3 regions of the Lactococcus muris genome follow, and region 2 is predicted to be linked to each of the others. Evidence: predicted binding sites of a transcription regulator. Region 2 holds the regulator's gene; each other region holds the start of a gene.
The links. Region 2 encodes CtsR, which represses protease genes until heat stress. Its sites were predicted from a motif close to TTGGTCAAAAAAGGTCAAANA; they were not measured.
Positions count from the first base shown of each region.

Region 1: a site for CtsR is predicted at 2,659-2,679, ahead of ACGHCK_RS11050 (ATP-dependent Clp protease proteolytic subunit). Genes of this name have one in related genera too.
Region 3: a site for CtsR is predicted at 2,616-2,636, ahead of ACGHCK_RS01110 (ATP-dependent Clp protease ATP-binding subunit). Genes of this name have one in related genera too.

Region 1 is NZ_BAAFQO010000028.1:6,940-11,470, forward strand. Features, by position in the region: gene ACGHCK_RS11025 (hypothetical protein) at 1-146, shown strand, start outside; gene ACGHCK_RS11030 (hypothetical protein) at 390-947, shown strand; gene spx (transcriptional regulator Spx) at 1,058-1,456, opposite strand; gene ACGHCK_RS11040 (hypothetical protein) at 1,633-2,163, opposite strand; gene ACGHCK_RS11045 (VOC family protein) at 2,224-2,601, opposite strand; gene ACGHCK_RS11050 (ATP-dependent Clp protease proteolytic subunit) at 2,722-3,321, shown strand; gene ACGHCK_RS11055 (hypothetical protein) at 3,395-4,531, opposite strand, start outside.
Region 2 is NZ_BAAFQO010000020.1:10,461-14,991, reverse strand. Features, by position in the region: gene hpf (ribosome hibernation-promoting factor, HPF/YfiA family) at 1-43, opposite strand, end outside; gene ACGHCK_RS10220 (ATP-dependent Clp protease ATP-binding subunit) at 167-2,617, opposite strand; gene ACGHCK_RS10215 (CtsR family transcriptional regulator) at 2,607-3,059, opposite strand; gene greA (transcription elongation factor GreA) at 3,307-3,780, opposite strand; gene mltG (endolytic transglycosylase MltG) at 3,804-4,531, opposite strand, start outside.
Region 3 is NZ_BAAFQO010000001.1:232,261-236,791, reverse strand. Features, by position in the region: gene dnaG (DNA primase) at 1-1,039, shown strand, start outside; partial or broken gene ACGHCK_RS01120 (translation initiation factor IF-2 N-terminal domain-containing protein) at 1,061-1,228, shown strand; gene rpoD (RNA polymerase sigma factor RpoD) at 1,232-2,455, shown strand; gene ACGHCK_RS01110 (ATP-dependent Clp protease ATP-binding subunit) at 2,718-4,531, shown strand, end outside.

The DNA.
Region 1 (4,531 bases), on a different contig from region 2:
TCGCGGAAAGCAATCCTTTCAATCCTAATCAAAAAATTTATGAATTTTTTGATCGAAACTACAGAGGGATAGGAACCTATGGCAAATACATCACCGTAGGACCAGGAACACGACCTACTGTCTGGAACATCGTACGAAAACTTTAGGCATAAGCTGCGACAGCTTCTAAAAAAGAGGGACTTGACACTAAAAAGCGCTTCGGTTCCTGCTCAAAACAGAGAAGATATTATAGGCAACATCCTCTTTCCAGAACTGAGGTCAAGTCTCTCACCGTGCACGATTTACTTAGACACTTGGGCCTCCTCTCATTTATAACAATATAATGTCACTACAGATTTGCTCTCAACATGCAGTCAAATTCATGTCAAAAAATTTTTAGGAGAAGAACTATGTTCAAGGGATTAATTTCAGGAGCAGCCATGTTATTAACTGTGCTCTCTATCTTTGCTTTATCTACACAGGCGATGACAGCCACAGCTGATGCTCATAAAGATAGCACCGCTTCTTTAAAAACAGAAAACAGCTTACCTCTTGATACACCTTTGTATTTTCGTCTCTTTGATTATGACAATCATTTTCTAGGTAACTTAGGCTTGGAAACATATCTAAGTTGGGATCATAACTGGGATTACGTTTCCCTCAGTAATCGTAAAGAAGTTTATTTTAAAGATGCGGGTCACGGGCGAGTTTATATAAGGTTTGGAAATTCTTTCTCCGCCGAGCGTAACTATGTGGTTATATCCTCTAATGGCTCTCTCTATCTAGGAGAGCCAAAAGATGCAACTGCTTTTGCTGTTCTCGTAAAAAGTGATCCTTTCTATCCTAACCAAAACATCTATAAATTTTTCGACAGGAAAGCTAACGAAGTCGGTGTTTATGGGCAATTTGTCACAGTAGGAAGAGGAACAATACCTTGCATTTGGAGAATTGTCCCATCACTTAAGTAACAGTTGTAAAATGCTCCACTCTATGAAAACTTCCTTGGCTGCTTGTTTACTTTTTGATGTGCTGGTAAGCAAAAAACGCCACCATGGGCGTTTATGAATAATTGCATTTTTTAGATGGCATTGCGTAAGCGAGCGCCACCATTTTCCAAGATACGTACGGTACGTGGTAAGAAAGCACGAATCTCTTCTTCATTGTATCCTACATGTAGACGTTTTTCATCCATGATAATCGGACGACGCATGATTTGTGGATTTTCAGAAATGATTTTGATGGCTGCGGATAGTGATAAGTCTTCAAAATCAACACCCAGTGTTTTAACAAAACGGTTACGACTAGAAATGAGCCCCTCAACACCATCATCACATTTTTCAAGAATGCGGCTAATTTCTTCTGCTGAAAGCGGATCACCAATGAGATTACGCTCTTGAAATGGAATGTTGTGATAAGTCAACCAAGTCTTAGCTTTTTTACAACTCGTACAAGATGGGGCTGTATAAATAGTAAGCATCCCTCTCTCCTTCATATTACTTCTTTATATTATTATGGAAAAATCCACAGTCTATATTTATAATACCTAGCGGTATTAGCATTTGCTATTATAGCATAATTGACAGATAAAAAAAAGACCCTTTTCCCTTTTATTCTAAAAAAATCTATCCTATTGGACAGATTTTTAGAAAGTATTTAAATGTTGTAATGCTGGCGTTTCAGCATAGATGGATAAATGTTTTTTGCTTTCTCCAGTTCCTTTTTCTTGGCCTCAATATCCTCTGTAATTTGAACAGAAAAGTTCTCGAAAATTGGACGAGCTTCCTTGAAAATATAGCCTCCATTTTTCAAATCTTGTTCGTCTTCGAAAACAGCCAAGTGCTGAGAAAGATTCTTGAAAAAAGTACTCAAGAAATAAGCTGGAATGTACAAATTATACATAGAAGTGTAATTTTTCAAAAAATTATAGTCATAAAAAGGAACTTTTACATCACTCTGAGGATTTACAATAGCTTCGTCATCTCCAATGATGGGGCGGTTTAGAATTTCAATAATCTTTTGGTTTAAAGTATTACGAACCTCAATCTCGCGTAAAAGTTTCTCGATAGCCAAGCGCTTTTTATAGCGGTTTTCATCATATCGTTTGTAAATATACATCCCTGCAATAAAAAGCCAAGCTCCTGCAATCATAGCAACAAGCATAGAAATAATAAGTTCTGAATTCATACTATTATTATAGCAAAATGACTAATTTTTTAAAACTTATTTCTTTAAAAAATTTTAATCCTAAGCTGTAATTTCGATTTTATTGCCCTCGGGATCAAGGACTACAGCCTCATAATAACCGTCTCCTGTCCTTCTAGGACCTGATAAAATTTCATAACCATTTTCTGAAAACCGCTGAGCACTTTGGTTCACTTCTTGTTCATTGCCCACATGTATTGCAAGATGAGCAAAGCCCAGGCCTTCAGGGAAAACCTCTTGTGTATCTGCTCGGTGCATGAGTTCTATGCGGGCCCCTTCTGCAAAGCTCATAAAGTAGGAAGTAAAACCTGTTTTGGGATTATGATACCTCTTCCCCGCCTTTGCTGAAAAATATTTTTCGTAAAACGCCTTCATTGTTTCCAAGTCCCTTACCCAGATACCTATGTGTTCAATTTTCATCATTTTTCCTCCTGTTCTTATTATAGCCGGACATTCTTTCATGTCAAACGTGCTTATTTTTTGACCTTTTTTGACCTTTAATTTATAATAGAATAAAACATTGAAAAAGGAGACTTATCTATGGGATATTTAGTGCCTACTGTTATTGAACAATCAAGCCGTGGCGAACGTGCCTATGACATTTACAGTCGTTTGTTGAAAGATCGTATCATTATGTTGACTGGACCCGTTGAGGATGGTATGGCAAACTCCATCATTGCGCAACTTCTCTTCTTGGATGCTCAAGACAGTACAAAGGATATTTACCTCTACATTAATACACCTGGTGGTTCTGTTTCTGCTGGTCTTGCTATCGTTGATACTATGAACTTCATCAAGTCTGACGTGCAAACCATCGTTATGGGTATCGCTGCATCTATGGGGACAATCATCGCTTCTAGCGGTACAAAAGGTAAACGCTTCATGTTGCCACACGCAGAATACATGATTCACCAACCTATGGGCGGTACTGGTGGTGGTACACAGCAAACAGATATGGCGATCGCTGCTGAGCACTTGCTCAAAACCCGTCACACTTTGGAAAAAATCTTGGCCGAAAACTCTGGTCAATCTGTAGAAAAAGTTCACGCAGATGCAGAACGCGACAACTGGATGACTGCTCAAGAAACACTGGACTATGGTTTCATTGACGAAATCATGGAAGCCAACAGTTTGAAATAAAGGCAACTCAAAAATCCCATCAGATTGGTGGGATTTTTTCTTTTTCATTTATATGCCTCTTTTTTTTTTAGCATTACTGTCTAACTATGAGAGCAGGCCGAACTCCACCAGTATCCAAACTCGGATGTTGACTTGACCAAGCGCCTAAACCTCCGCCAGAACCGACTCTCCAAATACCACTCCCTGTTTCAGAAGAACGAGTACGTAGGAACCACCAGCTAGAACCTATGCCTGCACGATTTTCATTACTTGTAAAAGCAAGTCCTGCACCAGATAGTCGCACAATGTCCGCCATGGAAAGTGCGAAAGCCCGAGGGGTTCCCGTTGAAACAGCTGTACTAATATCTGCTGCAATATCAGGGAAATCATCTAGATTAAGTACCTGCCATCTTGCTGGATCACTCCAATCAAGGTCATAAGGCCTCACATGAGCAGTTGTAAATACATTTGCTACAGGCTGCACCATAGCTTGAACTGCTGAGTCAAGACCAGCATACCAGTTTGTAAGAGCTGTTTCTTGTGCTGCAGGAAGATGACCTCTTAATGAATCATTCCGAATAATCAAATGATTCCCACCCCCTTGATTCTCCAAATAACGGTACTGCTCCCCAGCCATAGTAAAGATGGTCCCCGGTGCCATGATACTAAAGTTGATTTGGTCGGGTTGGACATTATCATCTGGTCCCGGGTTCCCCCAGTTGTTATCAATGGAACCAGTCTGTACAGCTGTCAAGAAGTCTGACAAGTCGTCATGGTGGGTAAAGCTTCCATCTGCAGCCAAGAAGTCATTGATACGGTCGGGACTGATCAGTTGCCCGTCCACATGGATACCGTAGTAATATTCTCCCGGAATAGTATTCACTGCTGCGGTCATCTCTGCTGCATCCAAGAGGTAAGAGGTGGTCTCTCCTGCTTGAAGTTGATTCGCCCAGTAGGCCCAGCCTGTTTGGTGGTCGATGACCCAGAAGTTCCCGACTTTCAGGTTATTAGGTAAGGCTGCCCACTGGCTGATGGTCATCGGGGCACGCTCTTGTTGCAGGTTTTGAGCCGCATCATGGGTGACTTCTTCTCCCGGCCAAACTGGTCCGCTGTTATCAAAGCTGTCGCCAGAGGACCAGTAGGCATCTGTGCCGTCTCCGGGGTGAGTGGCGCCGTCTGTTACCCCGTCTGTGGCTGTGCTTGTGACCCAGTCACGGGCATGTCCTGCGGC
Region 2 (4,531 bases):
CTGTTAATTCAAAATTTTCACCACGGATATTATATTTGATCATAGAGTTTACCTTAACGGCTCTTTTGGTGAATCTTCACTGTTTTTGCATCTGCGGGACAGTCAAGTCTTAAGAACCGTCCTTTCTTTATTTCTAATTTAATTATAATATATAATCGCTTTCAAGTCAATCGATAACATGTATTCTAATTTTTTTATTAGAAGAACCTATAGACACTGTATTCCCTGGCTGAATATCTCCGGTCAGTAATTGTTCACTCAGGAGATCTTCAACTTCTCGTTGGAGCGCTTTACGCAGTGGGCGTGCACCATACTCAGGGTCAAAACCTTTGTCTGCGATGACTTTTAAGGCAGATGGTGTAAACCTCACTTTAATATCTTGCTCTTTTAAGCGCGAAACAAGCGACTTACTCATGATTTTCACAACTTGTTCAATTTCTTTTTCCGTGAGGGAATGGAAGACAATTGTTTCATCTATGCGATTAAGGAATTCAGGGCGGTAGTGTTTCTTTAATTCTTCCATAATCCTAGCCTTCATAGCTGTATAATCTTTTGCGATTGCTTTTGCACCAAAACCAACTGTTTTATCATCCCGAAGCGCTGTCGCTCCAAGGTTGGAGGTCATGATGATAATTGTATTACGAAAATCAACCTTGCGCCCCTTGGTATCTGTAACAAAACCATCATCCAAAATTTGTAGCATAATGTTGAAAATATCTGGATGGGCTTTTTCAATTTCATCAAGTAAGATAACCGAGTAAGGTTTATTACGCACCTGCTCTGTGAGCTGACCCCCTTCATCATATCCCACATATCCCGGAGGAGCGCCAATCAAACGTGAAGTGGAAAACTTTTCCATAAATTCGCTCATGTCTACACGAATCATGTTTTCTTCACTGCCAAAGACGCTCTCAGCCAAGGCCTTGACAAGCTCTGTCTTACCGACACCTGTAGGACCGAGGAACATAAATGACCCTAGAGGGCGTCTCGTATCAGCAACTCCTGAACGTGCCCGCCGAATTGCGCGAGACACCGCTGTTATGGCTTCTTCTTGTCCAACAACCCGCTTGTGTAACTCTTTTTCAAGATTAATCAAGCGCTCACTTTCTGTTTTCGTCATTTGTTGTAGAGGAATCCCTGTAAGATTTGAAACAACAGCATAAACGTCGCTTTCTTGAACGAGGGGAATATCTTCTTCAGATAACGGAAAATTATCAATCTTACGGACTAATTTCTGAGTGTTTTTTTCAATTTTTTGTGCTTCGAGGATATCAAGAGACACAACCGCAGCTTGTAACTTCCTTTCTTCTTCTTTCAGCTCTGCTTTTAATTCATCCAATTTACTATGGTTTGTCTTACGCGTTATCTTGACTTTTGCCGCCGCTTCATCAAGAAGATCAATGGCCTTGTCTGGCAAACGGCGACTTGGCATGTATCGGTTACTCAGACTTACTGCCCGCTCTAAGGCTCCATCCTCAAACTTGACTGTATGATAAACTTCAAATTTTTCTTTCAGCCCCTGTAAAATGGCAATGGTCTCGTCTTCTGACGGTTCTTCGACATTTATACGCGCAAAGCGGCGCTCCAGAGCTTCGTCCTTTTCGATATATTTCTGGTATTCCTGATAAGTCGTTGCTCCAATAAGCTGAAATTCTCCACGCGCGAGTGCGGGCTTCAAAATATTTGAAGCATCATTTACAGAGTCCATTCCTCCACCAGCTCCGATGATCGTATGGAGTTCATCAATAAACACAATAACATTTTTATCATGGGTTACTTCATCCACAATAGCTGTTAAACGATCCTCAAATTCACCGCGGAACTTCGTACCAGCAACAACCATGGCCATATTTAAAGCCATGATGCGGCTGCCCCGGAGATCAGCAGGCACATCTCCCTGCACCACACGTGTTGCAAAGCCTTCAATAATCGCAGATTTACCTACACCAGGCTCTCCGACTAAGACAGGATTATTTTTAGTACGGCGACTCAAAATATGGATAAGGCGTTCCACTTCACGCGTTCTTCCTATCATTGGATCAAGCCTGCCTTCACGAGCAGCTTTGGTTAAATCTGTGGATACCGTGTCCAATGTGGGCGTTGTCGTGGTTTCTGAAACTTTCCCTGAGAGATTTCTCTTTGAGGCCGGTGTTACAGCTTTCCGACGTTCTGGAACACGTAAATATGCTTTTTGTTCCAGTTTTTTTCGAAGATTTGCAGTATTGATATTCTGCTCCCGTAAAAGTTGTGCCGCAAAGCTCGCTTCGTTAGCCAATACCATGTACAACAGATGTTCCGTTCCCACACGATTTTTATCGTTGTTTTGTGCTAAAACTTTTGCTTGCTCAATAATATTTTCTACTCTTGGGCTAAATTTTATTTCTGATTTTTTTGTTTTGACTTGACTTGAAAAGTCCTCAATGTCGATTAACATCTCTTCTAAATCAAGTTGCTCAGAATTTAATAGGGTAAATGCCAATGAAGAGGGAACTTCAGCCAATGCTGCCAAGAGGTGCGAACTTTCCACCCAGGCATAGTTAAACTTATAGGCATAGTCAATAGACTTCTGAAGTACACGCATGACTTGCGGTGTAAATTCCTTTTCATTAAATTTCATCATCTCGATCCAATCTCTGTAGTATTTTTATCATCATTTTTGCTCTGCAACTGTTAGAAATATCACTATCAACCAGAAGCAACAGGAGAAGATTGCCTTCTCGTTCAGTCAAAATATTTTCATCAAATAAAAGTTGCAAAACATCTTGAGCCATGCTCTCTGTCAAACTTTCTGGCAACTTCTGAATCAAATCAAGCAGAAACTCGTGTTTTGCTGAATAATGATATTTGAATATTTTTATATAACCGCCGCCACCCCGTTTTGACTCTACATCAAAGCCTTTTGACGGTGTGAAGCGTGTTTTAATAACATAGTTAATTTGCGAAGGCACCACATCAAATTGGTTGGCTAAATCTGCACGCTTAATCTCAATCTCACGTGCTTCTTCCAACAGCTTTCGCAAATAAGCTTCGATAATATCTGAAGTATTTTGAGCAGACATAGAACCTCCAATCTTTGACCTTTATTGACTATTATATCGAATTTTTTACTTTTTTACCAAAAATAGTGGTTGGAGCTTCCTTAATAAATAAAAGTATCCTCGAAGGACTGATGAAAAAGTCGAGAAAATCATCTTTCTCGACTTTTTATACAAAATACAAGCAGCACTTACTTATCTTTAAACGGCTTATTTCATTTAAGAAAATATGTCAAATATTTTTCAGCGCCCATCCTATAGAGATAAGTTTTTATTTTACATCCACAATCTTGACTTCGATTTCACCCATAGGTAATGGAATGTTTACAACATCACCTACTTTACGACCAATCAAAGCCTGAGCGATTGGTGACTCATTCGAGATTTTTCCTGCAAACGGGTCTGCTTCAGCAGTACCAACGATTTGATATTCTTCTTCCTCGTCATCACCTACTTCTTGGAAAACTACAGCCTTACCAAGTGCAACTTCATTCTTATCGATATTGGCGTTGTCCACGATTTCAGCGTAACGAATCATTGTTTCCACTGTAGAAATGCGTCCCTCAATAAAAGCTTGCTCATCTTTTGCTGCTTCATATTCTGAATTTTCTGAGAGATCTCCGTAGCTGCGGGCGACTTTGATGCGCTCAACAACTTCTGGACGTTTTACCAATTTAAGGTTATCTAATTCTTGTTCTAGTTTTTCCAGACCTTCTTTGGTCATAGGGAAAGTTTTTTCTACCATTTTTTTATCCTTTTTTAAGTTAATTAATTACCTGCTGCAATCGCGTCATTGACATACTTTTGAACATTTATATTTTGCTCTTCAAGTGTCTGGGCAAAATAAATCTTCCCTTCTGTATCTGCAACAAAGTAGAGATAGTTATTCGCAGTCGGATTTAATACCGCTTTGATTGCCGACAAACTTGGACTGACGATTGGTCCTGGACCAAATCCAGGGTACAAGTATGTATTAAATGGCGAATCTAGTTGTGTATTAATTGCAGCCTGCTGATCAAGTGAAGTATCCTTACCAAGTTTTCCTTCAGCGTAGAAGATACCTGTATTTGAGTCTAAGGTCATGCCCAAATCCCTGCGGTTAAAGAAGACTTGCGCCACATTGCGACGGTCATCATCACTTCTTGCTTCCTTTTCAACAATACCTGCTAAACTCAGTGTTTCATTAACTGAAAGACCTGCAGCTTCCATTTTATCGTAGAGTGGTTCAAGTTGGGTATTCATTGATGAAAGCATTGTCTGAATCAGACTTTCAACAGTTGTTTTCTTCGTATATTCATAAGTCGCTGGGAAGAGATAACCTTCGAGCTGATACTTCACGCCACTGTCTTTTGCTGGCAAGCTTGCGAGAAGTTTCGGAAACTCTTTTTTCATTTTTTCGATGAAAGCTTGATCTTGAATCACCTTCATGAAGTCTTCTTTACTAAAAGGAGTTTTCTCATCCTTGCTGTCTGAATTGACAGTAACAGCTTGGGCAA
Region 3 (4,531 bases), on a different contig from region 2:
CATGGGAACGGCTTTGACTGATAAACATGTTAAACGTTTGAGGAAAATAGCTAAAAATTACGTGCTCATATATGATGGTGACAATGCAGGACAAAATGCGATATATAAAGCGATTGACCTGATAGGTGAGAATAAAACACAGATTGTACGTGTTCCAGAGGGCTTAGATCCCGATGACTACAGTAAAAAATATTCATCAGAAGCATTGGCCAATCTTATGGAAAACGGTAGAGTACAACCTACAGAGTTCTTGATTGACTATCTCAAGCCTGAGAACCTTTCGAATTTACAAAATCAGCTGGATTTTATTGAGCAAATGGCTCCAGTAATTGCAAGGGTTCCATCGATTACGGCGCAAGATGCCTTTATAAGAAAATTAGTTGAGATTTTACCTGATTTCGAGTATAATCAAGTAGAGCAATCTGTCAATTTAAAGCGTGAAAACGTCCTTAAATCAAGGGCAGAAACTGGAAATTTTGAAGAGAGTTTTGAAAACTTTGATGAGGAACAATTTTCGAATTATCCGGATCCTGGATTTATATCAGGGGAGCATGAATACTATGAAAGTTTTCCTCTTCATCAGCAAGAAGTAATTGCTCCTGCCCACCCGCAGCTTCCCCATCTATCGAGAAGTGAACGAGCTGAAGAGCAGCTTTTGAATCGAATGATTTATCATCAGAATGTTCTTCAGAAGTTTGCGGACGATGAAACTTTTCGGTTTGTCCACCAACGTTATCAAAATCTTTTTGAAAAAATCATACTTGAAGCTATGAGTTTTGACGAAATTGATCCTTCTCACTTTGGCACGTCATTAGATGCGGAGGAGAAAAATTTATTTTATCAAATTTTAAGTTTAGATTTACCAGATGAGACAAGCAGTCAAGAGCTGGAAGATTTGGTAGTTGTTTTTGCTAAGGAAATGGAACAAATAAAGTTCAGTGAACTACAAAAACAATTAGAGAATGCCCAAAAATTGGGAAACAAAGAACGTGAGCTAGAGCTCACAATCCAAATTATTAATCAGAAGAAAAAAATATGAGCCAGCTGCTTATATTGTTCATTGAGGAGGATTAAATTGGCAAGTAATACTAAGAAAAGAATCAGTCAAATTGCAAAAGAAACTGGAATTACTAATAAAGCTTTAATTGCAAAAGCACAAGAACTTGGTATGGGAGTTAAATCTCACTCAAGTTCTATTTTCGAGGCTGAAGAAGAAAAACTCCTTAAAGCAATGGACTTCAAGCCAATTATTGTCGAAAAAGTTGATGTTTCTGAGTTGCGAAAAAAAGATTCTAAACAGGTTACTTCTGTTAAAGAAAAAGCAGATAAGAAGGCTATTCAAGACACTGATACATTTGACAGCAAAGCATTTGATAAGGCAGTGTCAGATTATATCACAAAGCGTAAACCACTGGAAGAAGCTCTAGATGATGAAATTACGGATGAGTTAGTTGTTAAGTTTGGCTTGGAAGCAGAAGCTATTGAAGATTTACTTCAACAAATCCAAGATGCAGGAATTTCAATTGTTGATAAGGAAGGAAATCCAAGTCCCCTGGCTTTGCAAGCTGAAGAGGAAGAAAAGCTAGATGATAATGCGATGGATGAAATCGTGACAAATGTCCGTATTGATGATCCAGTTCGTATGTACCTTAAAGAAATCGGACGTTATCCTTTGATTTCGCTTGAAGAAGAAACAAAACTTGCAGAAGCTATCGTTGCGGGTGGAGATGAAGCAGAGTTCGCTAAACAAATGCTTGCAGAGGCCAACTTGCGTTTGGTTGTTTCGATTGCGAAACGTTATTCTGGACGTGGTATGCAATTCTTGGATCTGATCCAAGAAGGAAATATGGGTCTAATGAAGGCTGTGGACAAATTTGACCATACTAAAGGTTTCAAATTCTCAACTTATGCGACATGGTGGATTCGTCAAGCTATTACACGTGCCATTGCTGATCAGGCGCGTACGATTCGTATACCTGTCCACATGGTTGAAACCATCAACAAGTTAATCCGTGTGCAGCGTAATCTTTTACAAGAGCTGGGACGCGATCCATTACCAGAGGAAATCGGTAAAGAATTACACATGACCCCTGATAAGGTTCGTGAAGTCTTGAAGATTGCGCAAGAGCCTGTATCATTGGAAACACCTATCGGTGAAGAAGACGATTCACACCTAGGAGATTTCATTGAAGACGATGTGATTGAAAGTCCAGTGGATTATACGAACCGCATCTTGCTTCGCGAACAACTTGATGAGATTATGGATACCTTGACGGATCGTGAAGAAAACGTATTGCGTATGCGTTTTGGACTCGATGATGGACGTATGCACACACTTGAAGATGTTGGCAAACAATTTAAAGTGACACGTGAACGCATCCGTCAAATTGAAGCGAAAGCAATTAAAAAATTACGTCACCCACGTCGCAGCAAACCATTGCGTGACTTTATGTAGTTCTACAGAAACACTCTCGGAAAGAAACCGAGGGTGTTTTAACTCACGATATATGGCATCTTTATTTGGAGACTTCAGCCATTTCAAAAGTTAAAACAATTACTTTTAATCGGACAAAACATTTGATAAATTTTCTAGAAGTGATATAATAAAAATACTAAAGGTCAAAAAAGGTCAGACTAAAAGGTGAGAAGTCAGACATGATTCTTAAATTAATGAAAAGCAAAGAAATAGAAAAGATATTATCACAAAGGAGAAAGATATGCTCTGCCAAAACTGTAAGATAAATGAAGCAACCATTCACCTTTACACCAATGTGAATGGGCAGCGTAAGCAAGTTGATTTATGTCAAAACTGTTATCAGATTATGAAATCAGGTGGTCAGGAAAGCCTATTTGCTGGGGCTACGAATATTTCTAATAATGATGATCCTTTCAATCCATTTCCAGATATTTTTCAAGCGCTACATGGTAATGATCAAGGACGTTCAATGACGCCACCTACTCAGACAGGTCGGCGTGGTCCTGGTGGCCCGCAAAATCCTCGTGGAGGGCAAGCGCCTAAAGGACTTTTAGAGGAATTTGGTGTTAATATTACTGATGCTGCACGTCGTGGGGAAATCGATCCAGTTATCGGCCGCGACTCAGAAATCACACGTGTTATTGAAATTTTGAATCGCCGGACAAAAAATAACCCGGTACTCATTGGTGAACCAGGTGTTGGTAAAACCGCAGTTGTTGAAGGACTTGCTCAGAAAATTGTTGATGGTGATGTGCCACAAAAATTGCAAAATAAAGAAGTTATCCGTCTTGACGTTGTAAGTTTGGTTCAAGGGACAGGTGTGCGTGGACAATTTGAAGAACGTATGCAAAAATTGATGGATGAGATCCGTAAACGTGATGATGTCATTCTCTTTATCGATGAAATTCATGAAATTGTTGGTGCAGGATCTGCAGGAGAAGGAAATATGGATGCTGGAAATATCCTTAAACCTGCTCTAGCACGCGGTGAGCTTCAACTTGTTGGTGCAACTACACTGAATGAATACAGAATTATAGAAAAAGATGCAGCGCTTGAACGTCGTATGCAGCCTGTCAGGGTTGATGAGCCATCTGTAGATGAAACGATCACCATTTTGCGTGGTATTCAAAAACGTTATGAAGATTATCACCATGTGAAATATTCAGATGAGGCTATCTTAGCTGCTGTAAATCTGTCCAATCGTTATATTCAAGACCGTTTCTTACCAGATAAAGCGATTGATTTGCTTGATGAGGCGGGATCTAAAAAGAACCTCACACTCAAATTTGTAGACGCAGAAGATATAAAGAAACGTATTGAGCAAGCAGAAGTACAGAAAAAAGAAGCGATGAAACGCGAAGATTTTGAAAAAGCTGCACATTTTCGGGATCAAATCGCAAAATTACGCGAATTGCAAAATCATGAGGTTTCGGATACAGAAATGCCCAATATCACAGAAAAAGATATTGAAGCAATCGTTGAAGAGAAAACACATATTCCAGTTGGTGATTTGAAAGAAAAAGAACAAACACAGCTGATTAATTTAGCAGAGGATTTAAAAGCTCATGTTATTGGTCAAGATGAAGCTATTGATAAAATCTCTAAAGCCGTTCGCCGCTCACGTGTTGGACTCGGCAAACCCAATCGTCCGATTGGTTCGTTCCTCTTTGTTGGACCGACTGGTGTAGGTAAGACCGAGCTTGCCAAACAACTGGCTTATGAACTATTTGGATCAACGGACAGTATGATTCGCTTTGACATGTCGGAATACATGGAAAAACATAGTGTGGCTAAGTTGATTGGTGCTCCTCCAGGATATGTAGGTTATGAAGAAGCAGGGCAGTTAACGGAACGCGTACGTCGTAACCCATACAGCTTAATCTTATTGGATGAGATTGAGAAAGCTCACCCGGATGTGATGCATATGTTCCTGCAAATTCTCGATGACGGGCGTTTGACAGATGCGCAAGGACGTACAGTTTCCTTCAAAGATGCCATCATCATTATGACATCAAATGCTGGGACAGGTAAGGTCGAAGCAAGCGTTGGTTTTGG